DNA from 2 places in the Nonomuraea sp. NPDC048892 genome. Region 2 is predicted to be linked to the other one. Evidence: riboswitches for the same ligand, from Rfam matches in the RefSeq annotation. Region 2 holds a riboswitch; the other holds the start of a gene.

Region 1 (6,896 bases), on a different contig from region 2:
TGCTGGCGTTGCACCTCGGCCGGGTGCGCGACCTGTCGCCCGCCGACGGGCGGCGCATCGTGGACGGGCTGCGCCGGCTGCCCGGCCAGATCGAGCAGATCCTCGCCCAGAGCGAGGAGATCGCGGAGCTGGCCAAGAAGTACGCCCAGCACCCGAGCATGATGTTCGTCGGCCGCGTGCGCGGCTACCCGGTGGCCCGCGAGGGCGCGCAGAAGCTCAAGGAGATCTCGTACGTGCACGCCGAGGCCTATCCGGCCAGCGAGCTCAAGCACGGCCCGCTCGCCCTGATCGGCCCCGACATGCCGACGGTCGCGATCGTGCCCGACGACGAGCTGCTCGACAAGAACCTCACCACGCTCGGCGAGATCCGCGCCCGCGGCGGCCGGGTGCTCATGGTCGGCCACCGCGCGCCCGACGCCAAACTGGCCGACGACGTCATCGTCATCCCGAAGAACGAGATCGAGCTCGATCCCATCCTGCTGACGATCCCGCTGCAGCTCCTCGCCTATTACGCCGCCGTGGCGCTCGGCCGCGATGTGGACAAGCCTCGCAATCTCGCCAAGAGCGTTACGGTCGAGTAAGAGGCTAATTCGGGCCAAACTATCGTTATCTCGCTGCGGACGGCATAAATTCAAACTGTGCGGCAGTTCGACCAACACCGGCCCCATCCCGCACGCATGTACGACTACATGCTCGGCGGGAAGGACAACTACGCGGTCGACCGCCAGGCCATCGATCACCTGGCGGAGCTGATCCCGGAGGCGGTCCCGCTGGCCCGGGCGAACCGGGCCTTCCTCCAGCGTGCCGTGCGTTATGTGGCCCGCGCCGGGGTCACCCAGTTCATCGACCTCGGCAGCGGGCTGCCGACCCAGGGCAGCGCGCACGAGGTGGCCCCCGAGGCCAAAGTCGTCTACGTCGACCGCGATCCCGTCGTCGCCGCCCACGCCACGGTCCTGCTCCGGCGCTCGCCGGGCAGGGCCTGTTTCGTCCAGGCCGACCTGCTCGATCCCGAGGAGGTGCTGGCGAAGGCGGGTGAGTTCCTCGACCTCGACCGGCCGGTGGCCGTGCTGATGGTGTCGATCCTGCACTTCCTGCCGGACGAGCGGGACCCGCAGCGTGCGGTGGCCGTCCTGCGCGAACGGATGGCGCCGGGCAGCCATCTGGTGATCTCGCACGCGACGACGCTCGGCCGCATCGAGGACGAGGAGCGGGCCAGGAGCGTCCAGCGGGGATCGTCCTCGCGCAACGGGGCCGACCGCACACCGGCGCAGATCCGGGCGTTCTTCGGCGATTTCCCGCTGGAGCCGCCGGGGCTCGTGCAGGCCACCGACTGGCGTCCCGACCGGCCCAAGCTGGTGGGTGACTGGTCGCTGCCGTCGTCCCTCATGGCGGGAGTCGGAAAGAAAGTCAGATAAGCCTAAAAATCATGAAAAAGCGGCAAAAATAGTGATTTTGTGTGTTGACCGGGACCCCGGTGTATAGCCACTTGTAATGGGTTAATAACCTAGAGTAATGGGGGATTTGGGCAGCACGATCATGCGCCGCCGGGGCTTCATCGCCTGGGGCCTCGGCCTGGCGGCCTGCGCCGCCGGGTGCGGTGTCGAGCGCGCAGGTGAGCGCCTGGCCGCACCGCGTACCGGATTCTCGATCAACTCCGACCGGCGGCGCTGGGCCCGCGTCGGTCAGGCGTTCGCCGGAGCCGCCCGAGCGGCCGGGTTCGAGGCCGGCACCGGCCTGGGCGCCGGCTCGATGATCACCGTGACCGGCCTGCCCGCGCTCACCGCGGCCGAGTTGAACAACGGCCAGAGCCTGCTCGACACCGGCACCCCGCTGGCCAGGCTGAGCGGCGAGGCCGAGGTGGTGGTCGTGCCCGACGGCTCGCCGCTGCGCGACTTCGACGACTTCTGCGCCCGGCTGCTCGCCGGCCCCGGCCGGACCCTGCTGACCGGCGGGCCGCAGGGCGAGCCCGACCACCTGCTCTTCGGCCTGATCGCCAAGGCGCTCGGCGCCGACACCAGGCAGGTCGACTACACCGGCTATCCCAGCAGCGGCGAGGCCGTCGCCGCGCTGATGGCGGGCCGGGCCACCGCCGCCGCCGGCCCCCTGTCCAACTGGCGCACCGGCATCGGCCGCGGCCGGGTCAGGGCGCTCGCGGTGTCCTCGGCCCGGCGCGTGCCCGACCTCGACGCGCCGACGCTGCTCGAATGCGGCGTACGGGTGGACTTCGCCGACTGGGTGGCCGCGTTCGGGCCCGAGGACATGCCCGCGGAGCGGCGCGAGGCGGCCGTGCGCATGTGTGACGAGGTGCTGGGGTCGAGGGCGTGGGAGGCCGCCTGCCGGACGGCGGGCTGGCTGACGATCCCGCTGGCGGGCGACGACTTCGCGCTCTGGCTCGGCACGGAGATCGCCCGCACCCGGGCGACGCTGCGCGATCTCGGTTTGATCGACGCCACCAAAGCCACAACATGCTGGGGTAGTTGCGGGAACGGCCACTAGATGTAGGATCCTGGTCGTCGCTGGTTCGCCTCACCCGAGGCGGAGCAAAAGGGAACCCGGTGCGATTCCGGGGCTGCCCCGCAGCGGTGAGCGGGAACGACCGCCGTCATACGCACTGGAGAGATCCGGGAAGCGACGGCCAGTAGGAGCCATCGAGCACGCCCGCAAGCCCGAAGACCTGCCAGCGGTGTGAAGTGTTCAGGGCCTCGAGGGCGGGCCGGAGCGCGCCGCGGCGGGGGAGACCTCTGGCCGTCGTGCTCTCGCGTGCCCTCACGGGGATGAGCTCGCGAGGAGAGAGAGCACGTGACTCAGATCGTTGAGGTTGACCGCCGCCTGGCCATCGAGGAGGCCGCCGCCAGGGTGATCGCCGACCCGGCCAACTCCCGGGTCGCCGCCCGGCTGCTGGCCGAGGAGATCGCCGACGAGGCGGCCGGGCAGGGGGTGCGCACGTTCTCCGAGTCCGTCGCCGCCACCCACGCGGCCGGGCTTGTCCAGGACGGGCTGGCCGAGTTCGTCGCCGCGCACGCCGCCGAGCTCGACGCGCTGGTGCCGGACGACGCGGACGACCGCTTCGAGTACTTCGGGCTGCGCACGGTCTACGACCGTTACCTGCTGCGCCACCCCGAGAGCCGGGCGGTGCTGGAGCGGCCCCAGCACTTCCTGCTCCGCGTGGCCTGCGGGCTGTCGGAGAGCGTCGCCGAGGCGGCCGAGCTGTACGGGCTGATGTCCACGCTGTCGTACCTGCCCAGCTCGCCCACCCTGTTCAACTCCGGCGCGCGCCGCCCGCAGCTTTCGTCCTGCTTCCTGCTCGACTCGCCGCGCGACGAGCTCGAAGCCATCTACGACAGGTACGGGCAGGTGGCCAGGCTGTCCAAGTACGCGGGCGGCATCGGCATCTCGTGGACCCGGGTGCGCTCGCGCGGCTCCCTCATCAGGGGCACGAACGGCCACTCCAACGGCATCGTCCCCTGGCTGCGCACGCTCGACTCCTCGGTGGCGGCGGTCAACCAGGGTGGGCGGCGCAAGGGCGCGGCCTGCGTCTACCTGGAGACCTGGCACGCCGACATCGAGGAGTTCCTCGAACTGCGCGACAACACCGGCGAGGACGCCCGCCGCACCCACAACCTCAACCTGGCCAACTGGGTGCCCGACGAGTTCATGCGGCGGGTCGAGGCTGACGAGATGTGGTCGCTGTTCGACCCGAAGGAGGTGCCCGAGCTCACCGACCTGTACGGGGCGGAGTTCGAGGCGAAATATCGCGCTTATGAGGCCGCCGGGCGATATGTCAGGCAAATTTCGGCGCGTACCCTCTACGGCCGCATGATGCGGACCCTCGCCCAGACCGGCAACGGCTGGATGACGTTCAAGGACGCCGCCAACCGCACCTCCAACCAGACCGCCCGCCCCGAGAACGTCATCCACCTGTCGAACCTGTGCACCGAGATCCTGGAGGTCACCAGCGACGCCGAGACGGCCGTCTGCAACCTCGGCTCGGTCAACCTGGCAGCCCACCTGGCCGGCGGCGGCGTGGATGGCGACATGGACTGGGAGCGGTTGCGCGGCACCGTAAGGACCGCCGTGCGCTTCCTCGACCGCACCATCGACCTCGGCTTCTACCCGACGCCTGAGGCCGGGGCGGCCAACCGGCGGTGGCGGCCGATCGGGCTCGGCGTGATGGGGCTGGCCGACGTGTTCTTCACGCTGCGGCTGCCGTTCGACTCGCCGCGGGCGCTGGAGCTGTCCACCAGGATCGCCGAGGAGATCGCGCTGGCCGCGTACGACACCTCGGCCGACCTCGCGGCAGAACGCGGCCGGCACCCGTCGTACGCCGACACGCGCGCCGCCGCCGGTGTGCTGCACCCAGACCACTACGCGGCGGCCGGCTCGGCGCGCTGGGAGGCGCTGCGCGAGAAGATCGCGCGCACCGGCCTGCGGAACTCGCTCATGATCGCCATCGCCCCCACCGCCACGATCGCCTCCATCGCCGGCTGCTACGAGTGCATCGAGCCGCAGGTCTCCAACGTGTTCAAGCGCGAGACCCTGTCGGGTGAGTTCCTCCAGGTCAACCGGTATCTGGTGGCCGATCTCCAGGCGCGCGGGCTGTGGACGCAGCAGCTCCGCGACGACCTCAAGCGGGCCGACGGCTCGGTGCAGACCGTGCCCGGCATCCCCGAGGACCTCAAGGTGCTCTACCGCACCGCCTGGGAGCTGCCGCAGAAGGCGCTGATCGACCTGGCCGCCGCGCGCCAGCCGTACATCGACCAGTCGCAGTCGCTCAACCTGTTCATGGCCAGCCCCACCATCGGCAAGCTCTCCTCGATGTACGCCTACGCCTGGAAGAGCGGCCTGAAGACCACGTACTACCTGCGCTCCCGCCCCGCCACCCGCATCGCCCAGACCACGGTGACGGCCCAGCCCACCCGCTCCTCCGCGCTCGCGGCGGCCGAGGCGGTCGCGTGCTCGCTGGAGAACCCGGAAACCTGCGAAGCCTGCCAGTAAGGAGCCCCTCTCATGCTGCTCGACCCCGGCATGGACCTCACCCTGCGTCCCATGCGCTACCCCGACTTCTACGAGCGCTTCCGCGCGGCCATCCGCAACACCTGGACCGTCGAGGAGGTCGACCTGCACAACGACCTCGCCGACCTGGCCAAGATGACGCCGCAGGAACGCCACCTGATCAACCGGCTGGTCGCCTTCTTCGCCACCGGCGACTCGATCGTGGCCAACAACCTCGTGCTCAACCTCTACCAGCACGTCAACGCCCCCGAAGCGCGCCTCTACCTGAGCAGGCAGCTCTACGAGGAGGCCGTGCACGTGCAGTTCTACCTGACCCTGCTCGACACCTATCTGCCCGACCCGGACGAGCGGGTCAAGGCGTTCGCCGCCATCGAGCACATTCCCTCGATCCGCGACAAGGCCGAGTTCTGCTTCCGGTGGATCGACTCCATCGACGGCCTGCGCCGCTTGGAGAGCGCCGCGGAACGCCGCCAGTTCCTGCTGAACCTCATCTGCTTCGCCGCCTGCATCGAGGGCCTGTTCTTCTACGGCGCGTTCGCCTACGTCTACTGGTTCCGCTCCCGTGGCCTGCTCGGAGGTCTGGCCACGGGGACGAACTGGGTCTTCCGCGACGAGTCCATGCACATGGAGTTCGCGTTCAGCGTCGTGGACACCGTGCGCGCCGAGGAGCCTTCGCTGTTCGACGACGAGCTGGGCAAGCAGGTCACGCTCATGCTGGAGGAGGCCGTCGCCGCCGAACTCGCCTTCGCGGCGGACCTCTGCGGCGACGGCATGCCCGGCATGGGTGTCGAGCAGATGCGCCAGTACCTCGAATACGTCGCCGACCAGCGGCTGACCCGGCTGGGCCTGCCCCGGCGCTACGACTCGGCCAACCCCTTCGCGTTCATGGAGTTGCAGGACGTGCAGGAGCTGGCCAACTTCTTCGAACGGCGTGTCTCTGCTTACCAAGTGGCGGTTGAGGGCAATGTGAGCTTTGACGAGACGTTCTAAGACATAGGGGGCATGAACGTGCAGTCTCCGGCGGACTGGCCGATCCTCCTCATCGCGGTGATCGGATCGATCCTCCTGGTGGAGGTGCTCCGGCGGCTGCTGAACCGCGCAGGGCGCAAATGGGCCCTGGCCCGCCACCTCGTGGAGCACTGCACGTGGCCCGCCTTCCTGATGGCCGCCGCGGTGGCCGCCAACGCGGCGTTCGGGCAGGGGATGTTCGGCGACGCCCCGGCCGAGCGGGCCCTGGCCGGCACGGTGGAGCGGGTGCTCGGCCTGGTCACGATCGCGGCGGTCACCTGGCTGATCGTGCAGGCCACGTACGCGCTGACCGACGTCGTCCTCGACCGGCTGGTGCTGGTCGAAGGCGAGCGCAACCGGCGGGCGCGGCGGATCATGACCCAGATCGCGCTGGTCCGCCGCATCGCCGCCGCGGTCATCATCGTGGTCGCGGTCGGCGCGATGCTCTTCTCCTTCCCACAGGTCCGCGCGCTCGGCGCCGGCCTGCTCGCCTCCGCCGGCATCGCGGGCGCCGTCGTCGGCATCGCCGCCCAGCCGACCATCGGCAACGTGCTGGCCGGCCTGCAACTCGCCTTCAGCGACGCGCTCCGCCTCGACGACGTCGTGGTGGTCGAGAAGGAGTGGGGGCGGATCGAGGAGCTCACGCTCACGTACGTGGTGCTGCGTCTCTGGGACGAACGGCGGCTCGTGCTGCCGGTGTCGTACTTCACCCAGAACCCGTTCGAGAACTGGACCCGCCACGGCAGCCGCGTCCTGGCCGTGGTCTACCTGCGGGTGGACTGGGCCGTCCCCGTCCCGAAACTCCGCGACGCCCTGTACGAGTTCCTCCAGGGAAACCCGCTGTGGGACCAGAAGGACTGGACGCTCCAGGTCAC
Region 2 (6,896 bases):
CCGGGGTGTCGGTGTGGGAGCAGGTCGGCTCCGCCGAGGCGGCCCGGGTCGCGGTGGACGGCGGGGCCGAGCTCGTCATCGCCCAGGGCTGGGAGGCCGGCGGGCACAACTACGGCGGGCTGCCGACCATGGTCAACGTGCCCGCCGTCGTGGACGCCGTGGGCGAGCGGGCGATGGTCCTGGCGGCGGGCGGGATCACCGACGGCCGCCAGGTCGCCGCCTCCCTGTGCCTGGGCGCGGACGGCGTGTGGGTGGGGACGCGCATGGTCGCCTCGCACGAGGCCCGCGTGCATCCCGAGCACCACCGGCGGCTGGTCGCCGCCGCCGGGGACAGCGCCGTGCTCACGTCGATCTTCGGGCCGGAGTTCCCGCGGTTCAACCCCATGCGGCTCCAGCGCAACCGGGTGGTGGCCGAGTGGAACGACCGGGTGGCGGAGATCCCGGCCGATCTCGACTCCCTTGACCCGGTCGGCACCACGATCGTCCAGGGCGAGGAGGCGCCGGTACGCAAGTTCCCCCTGCTGCTGGCGGTCGCAGAGACGGAGGCCGACTGGGAGGAGATGCCCTGGCTGATGGGACAGGGCGTCGGCCTCGTCCACGACATCAAGCCCGCCGCGGACATCGTCACCGACATGATGGAGCAGGCCGAACAGGTGCTGACCGGTTTCGGGGCCGCGGCTCGCGACCGGAGCCCATCCTGAAGGCGCGAACGGCGCCGCCCGTCCCTTCTTGTCGTGCTTTCTCAGCGCCATTCGATGAAGGCGGCGGTGTCGCCGAGCGTGGCGAACTCTCCGGTTCGCTCGATCTTCTGGGGTGTGGATCCCGGCTTGGTGTCGCTGAGGTAGTAGTCCATCGCGGCCCCCTTCTGGGAGAGGAACGCGAACCTCCGGCCGTCCGGTGAGATCACCATGGCGCGGTTGCGGTGGTCGTTGCTGGGGAGGATGGGCGGCCCGGGCTTCGCCCCCGGGGCGATGTCGAGCGCGGCGAACCTGCCGTTCTCGCCGCACAGCACCGTGTCGTCGTCGAGCCAGCCGTCATAACAGGCGAGGTATCTGCCCTTCTCCACGAGGTCCAAGCCCACCCCCTGGGTCTGCGCCGGGACGTCGAGGACGTAGCCTTCCGCCAGCAGGCGTCCGCCGTCCGGTGAGAGGAAGGCGCTATTGGCCACCACCGCCTGGCTCGGCGTACTCCCCACCATGACGAGGTGCTGGGCCGTCCGCACCTCGAAGCGGTCGACTGCCTTGTGGTCCCCGGCGAGCGCGCGGCTCGCGATCCGGTCCTTGGTCGAGACCCCGGGGTCGTCGGTCACCTCGTACGTGAACCAGACCGCGCTCCCGTCCCGGGAGAAGGCCGCGTTGTGCTCGTGCGGGGTGTTGCCGAAGTCCTCGTTCCCGGTCAGGTCGGTAAATTTCCCCGTACGGTCGACATAGCCGACATGCGTGGCCCGGGTCTCCGGGTCTTCGGTGACCACGGCCATCTTCGTGAAGTCCTGGTCGAAGAGCGATCGGATGGCGGTCACATCCCCGGCATCAGCGGGCAGTTCATCGGGCTCGCACAGTCGTCTCACGGCGGTGTTGGGCTCGGATGCGTCGTACTCGGTAATCGCCGTGTCCGGCAGCCGGAACTCCGCGTGCGCCAGGTGTTTCCAGCTCTGCGGGTTCCAGCCGTCGAGGTTGACGACCCCGCCGCTGCCGTTCCCCCGCGAGCAGACCGCCGTGATGATCATGTTCTGCTGGGTGAAGTCCGCACTGATCGCGGTCTCCGAGGCTCTCCGACCGGTGACCTCGCGCTCCTCGGCGGCCGAGGAACAGCCGGCGAGGCTCGCCGCCAGGACCAGCGCGAGAAGGGACGCCGTCGCTCTCGGCCTGTCAATCACGCGTCTCTCCCCCATCCGACTTCGACCGGCGATCCCTACGGTGCGCCGGCGGGTGTTGAGAACGTGTTGAGCCCGCGTTGAGAGGCCGAGGAGCATCGATGCTCACGGGCACCTGCCATACGCGCGCCGTGCCCGGTCGGCGCTGGTGTGCATTGACTCGAACGGGAGGAAAGGATACGTTCCGGTAGATTTCACGGTTGTCCAAGGGAAATCCGGTGAGAAGCCGGTGCGGACGCGCCACTGTATCCGGGACGTAGATCCCGGGAGCCAGGTCGCTTGGCCGCCGTGACCTCGTTATGGGACGCGTCACCCCGAGGAGGCTCGCATGAGTGGTTTGACCACTCCGTCCACCATTCCCTTCCCCCGCCTGCGCCCTTGGCTGCTGGCGGTTCCCGTGCTGCTGCTCGTCGCTTACCTGGTCCTGATGGACAACGGCGCGGTCTCCCAGACCGGCGCCTTCCTGCACGAGCTCATGCACGACGGGCGGCATCTGCTCGGCGTGCCCTGCCACTAGGGGCCGGAATGGTACGCACGTACCTGGTCAGAGGTCTGCTCGTGGGCCTGCTGGCCGGACTGATCGCGGGCACGTTCGCCTTCGCCTTCGGGGAACCGCACGTCGATGCGGCCATCGCCCTGGAGGAGGCCGCGGCCCAGGCCGAGGCGCCGGAGCCCGCCGCCGAGGAGGCCGGGCACGGCCACGGCGAGGAGGCCGAGGTCAGCAGGCCGGTGCAGAAGGCCGGGCTCTTCCTCGCCACCGGACTGTACGGGCTGGCCGTCGGCGGCGTGTTCGCGCTCGTGTTCGCGGGCCTGCGCGGACGGGTGGGACCGCGCTCCGACGGGCCGCTGGCGCTCGCCACGGCCGGAACGGCCTTCGTCGCGGTCATCCTCGTTCCATTCGTGAAATATCCGGCCAACCCGCCTGCGGTGGGTGACCCCGACACGATCAACAGCCGCACGGTGCTCTACGTCGTGATGATCCTCGTCGGGCTGGCGGCGACGGCGATCGCGGTGGCCACCGCCCGCCGGGTCACCGCCGATCCGTGGGCCCGGTGGGTGGCGGCGGTCATCGGCTTTCTCGTCCCCGTGGGCGCGGCCTGGGCGCTGTTGCCGGCCGTCGACGAGGTGGCCGACGGCTTCCCCGCCACGCTGCTGTGGGAGTTCCGGCTCACCTCGATCGGCACCCAGCTCGTCTTCTGGGCGGCCTTCGGCGTGCTGTTCGGCTGGGCGAGCGAGCGAGCGGCACGCCGTACGAGCGGCATGCCGCTGAGCGCAGTCCCGTCGAGCTCGGGTCCGAGCTGAGCGGAGTGCTGTTCGTCCGGCACGCCACGACGCCGGGCATGCGCGCCGCCCGCTTCCCGGCCGAAGAGGACGCCGACGCGGCGGATCTGGCCAGAGCCGCCGCGCTCGGCCCGGCGCTCGCCGCGACGGTGGCGTGGGCGTGGGCCGCTCCTGCCCGCGCGGCACGGCAGACCGCCGCCGCGCTCGGACTGGACGCGCGAATCGTCCCGGCGCTCGCGGAGGCGGACTGCGGCCGGTGGCGCGGCCTGCCGTACGAGCGGGTCGCGCGGGAGGAGCCGGACGCCCTGGCGAGCTGGCTGTCCGACCCGCACGCGGCTCCGCACGGCGGCGAGAGCCGGGCCGCGCTCGCGATCAGGGTGGCGGCCTGGCTCGACTCCGTACGGGAGGAGCCCGGCGGGGTCGTCGTCTGCGACGCCGGCGCCATCCGGGCGGCGCTCGGGCATGCCCTGGGGCTGGATCCGCCGGCCGCCGGCCGCATCGATCTGGCTCCTCTGTCCACCACCGAGCTGGCCGTCACGCGGGAGGGCTGGCGGGTGGCCCACGTCAACCGGAAGGTTCTGTCTTGATCGTCACCTACCCGTTCAGCGCCGTCGTCGGGCTCGCCGACCTGAAGCTGGCGCTGGTGCTCAACGCGGTCTCGCCCCGGGTGGGCGGGGTGCTCGTACGCGGCGAGAAGGGCACGGCGAAGTCCACGATCGTGCGTGCGCTGGCGGCCCAGTTGCCCGCCGTGGACGTGGTGCCGGGCTGCCGGTTCGCCTGCGATCCCGGTGCGCCCGATCCCGAATGCCCTGACGGACCCCACGAGCACGGCGCCGGGGGCGAGAGTCGCCCGGCCGCGCTGGTGGAGCTGCCGGTGGGTGCGTCGGAGGACCGTCTGGCCGGCTCGCTCGACGTGGAACGGGCGCTGACCGAGGGGGTGAAGGCGTTCGAGCCCGGCCTGCTGGCGTCCGCGCATCGCGGTGTGCTCTACGTCGACGAGGTGAACCTGCTGCACGACCACCTGGTCGACCTCCTCCTCGACGCGGCCGCCCTGGGCAGGTGCTACGTGGAGCGCGAATCGGTCTCGGTCCGGCACGCCGCCCGGTTCCTGCTGGTCGGCACCATGAACCCGGAGGAGGGCGAGCTGCGCCCGCAGCTCCTGGACAGGTTCGGGCTGACGGTCGAGGTGCGGGCGTCCCGCGACCCGGAGGAACGCGCCGAGGTCGTCCGCCGGCGGCTGGCCTTCGACGCCGACGCGGAGGCGTTCGCGGCGCGGTGGGCGGAGGAGGAGTCGGCGCTGGCGGACCGGATCGCGGCCGCGCGGGACCGGGTGCCGGGCGTGCGGCTGCCGGACGCCCGGCTGCGGCAGATCGCGACGGTGTGCGCGGCGTTCGAGGTCGACGGGCTGCGGGCCGACCTGGTCACCGCCAACGCCGCCGTCGCCCACGCCGCCTGGCAGGGGCGGGACATGGTGATCACCGAGGACGTGCGGGCGGCGGCCCGCCTGTCGCTGCCGCACCGGCGCCGGCGCGACCCGTTCGACGCGCCGGGGTTGGACGAGGCCCTGCTCGACGAGCTGCTTGAACGTACGTCGCCGGATGACGGGCCCGGCGACGACGGCCCAGACGGCGGCCCGGATGCCGGCCCGGGCAGCGGCCCGGACAGGGCTCCCGGCAGCGATTCCAGCGGAGATCCCGGCGGCGGAGGTCCGGCGGGGCCGCCGCCGGGCGGAGACGAGGGCTCGCCGCCGGACACGACCGGCGGGCCGGCCGATGGCATCCAGGGAAGCCCCGGGGACGGCCGGCCGAACGACGGCTCGTCTGATCCGCGGGACGACGACGCAGGACCGGCGACACCCGGCATCGGCGGACAGGTGGCCGGCGCAGGGGCTCCGCACCGGGTGCCGCTGCTGGAGGTGCCGGGGATCGGCGAGGGGGCGGCGGGCCGGCGGTCACGCGCACGGACCAGGCACGGCCGGAGCACCGGCGCCCGCCGCCCCTCCGGCCAGGTACGCGACCTGCACCTGACGGCGACGATGCTGGCCGCGGCGCCGTACCAGCGCGGGCGCGGGCGCACCGGACCCGGGCTGCTGCTGCGTACGGATGATCTGCGTGAAGTGGTGCGCGAAGGCAGGGAGGGCAACCTCGTGCTGTTCGTGGTGGACGCGAGCGGCTCGATGGCGGCCCGCAAACGGATGAGCGCGGTCAAGACGGCTGTGCTTAGCCTGCTGCTGGACACCTACCAGCGTCGCGACAAGGTCGGCCTGATCACGTTCAGGGGAGCCGGCGCCGAGGTGGCACTGCCTCCGACCTCGTCGGTGGAGGCGGGCGCGGCGCGGCTTCGTTCGCTGCCGACCGGCGGGCGCACCCCGCTGGCGGCGGGGTTGATGCGGGCGGCGGAGGTGTTGCGCGTGGAGCGGCTGCGTGACCCGGCCAGGCGTCCGCTGCTGGTGCTGGTGACCGACGGGCGTGTCACGGCGGGCGGGGACGTGGACCGGGCGGCCGCCCTGCTGGAGGGCACGGCCTGCGTGGTCGTCGACTGCGAGAGCGGTCCGGTGCGGCTCGGTCTGGCGGTCAGGCTGGCGTCCCGGTTGCGGGCTCGGCTCGTCCCTCTCGACGCCCTGGCCGACCTCGGCGGCCTCGTCCGTGACCACAGGAAGGCGGTCTGATCATGCCGCGGGGAAAACCCTCCGTCGTGCCCGACGACGGTCTGACCACCAGGCAGCGGCGTACGAGGCCGCTGCTGATCGTCCACACCGGCCCCGGCAAGGGCAAGTCGACGGCCGCTTTCGGAATGGCGTTGCGGGCCTGGAACCAGGGCTGGCCGGTGGGGGTGTTCCAGTTCGTGAAGTCGGCCAAGTGGCGCATCGGCGAGGAGCGCGCGCTCAAGGTGCTCGGCGGCAGCGGCGAGGGCGGCACGGTGACCTGGCACAAGATGGGCGAGGGCTGGTCGTGGATCCAGCGGCCCGGTACCGAGGAGGACCACGCGGCCGACGCCCGCGAGGGGTGGGCGCAGATCAAGCGCGACCTCGCGGCCGAGACCTACCGCTTCTACGTGCTGGACGAGTTCACGTACCCGCTGAAGTGGGGCTGGCTGGACCTGGACGACGTGCTGGAGACGCTCACCGGCAGGCCGGGCGGCCAGCACGTGGTGGTCACCGGCAGGGACGCCCCCGGCCGGCTGATCGAGGTCGCCGATCTGGTGACGGAGATGGGCAAGGTACGCCACCCCATGGACGCAGGGCAGAAGGGCCAGAAGGGCATCGAGTGGTAGTCCCCCGGCTGGTCATCGCCGCGCCGTCGTCAGGGAGCGGCAAGACCACGGTGGCCACGGGGCTGATGGCGGCGCTGCGGGCCCGCGGGCTCAGGGTCTCGCCGCACAAGGTGGGGCCCGACTACATCGATCCCGGCTATCACTCGCTGGCCACAGGGCGTCCTGGCCGCAACCTGGATCCGTGGCTGGTGGGCGAGGAGCGGATCGCGCCGCTGTTCCTGCACGGGGCGGCGGGATGCGACGTGGCGGTGGTCGAGGGGGTGATGGGGCTGTTCGACGGCCGGGGTGACACGGACTTCGCCTCGACCGCGCACGTCGCCAGGCTGCTGGACGCTCCGGTGGTCCTGGTCGTGGACGCGGCCAGGCAGAGCCGGTCGGTGGCGGCCGTGGCGCACGGGTTCGCCACGTTCGATCCCCGGGTGCGCGTCGCCGGCGTGGTGCTGAACCGGGTGGGCTCCGACCGGCACGA

The links. Region 2 has a riboswitch for cobalamin ahead of AB0C28_RS50920 (CbtB-domain containing protein). Riboswitches for the same ligand answer to the same signal wherever they lie in the genome.
Region 1: linked by a shared signal. The riboswitch ahead of AB0C28_RS09770 (ribonucleoside-diphosphate reductase subunit alpha) and the one ahead of AB0C28_RS50920 (CbtB-domain containing protein) in region 2 are both predicted to bind cobalamin.

Annotation. Positions count from the first base shown of each region.
Region 1 is NZ_JBEZFZ010000003.1:3,569-10,464, reverse strand. It holds gene glmS (glutamine--fructose-6-phosphate transaminase (isomerizing)) at 1-581, shown strand, start outside; gene AB0C28_RS09780 (SAM-dependent methyltransferase) at 639-1,415, shown strand; gene AB0C28_RS09775 (tripartite tricarboxylate transporter substrate-binding protein) at 1,513-2,496, shown strand; cobalamin riboswitch at 2,501-2,697, shown strand; gene AB0C28_RS09770 (ribonucleoside-diphosphate reductase subunit alpha) at 2,800-4,995, shown strand; gene AB0C28_RS09765 (ribonucleotide-diphosphate reductase subunit beta) at 5,008-6,003, shown strand; gene AB0C28_RS09760 (mechanosensitive ion channel domain-containing protein) at 6,016-6,896, shown strand, end outside.
Region 2 is NZ_JBEZFZ010000036.1:57,333-64,228, reverse strand. It holds gene AB0C28_RS50930 (nitronate monooxygenase) at 1-701, shown strand, start outside; gene AB0C28_RS50925 (hypothetical protein) at 743-1,876, opposite strand; cobalamin riboswitch at 2,042-2,171, shown strand; gene AB0C28_RS50920 (CbtB-domain containing protein) at 2,202-2,390, shown strand; gene AB0C28_RS50915 (CbtA family protein) at 2,399-3,175, shown strand; gene AB0C28_RS50910 (histidine phosphatase family protein) at 3,181-3,741, shown strand; gene AB0C28_RS50905 (VWA domain-containing protein) at 3,738-5,822, shown strand; gene cobO (cob(I)yrinic acid a,c-diamide adenosyltransferase) at 5,825-6,427, shown strand; gene AB0C28_RS50895 (cobyrinate a,c-diamide synthase) at 6,436-6,896, shown strand, end outside.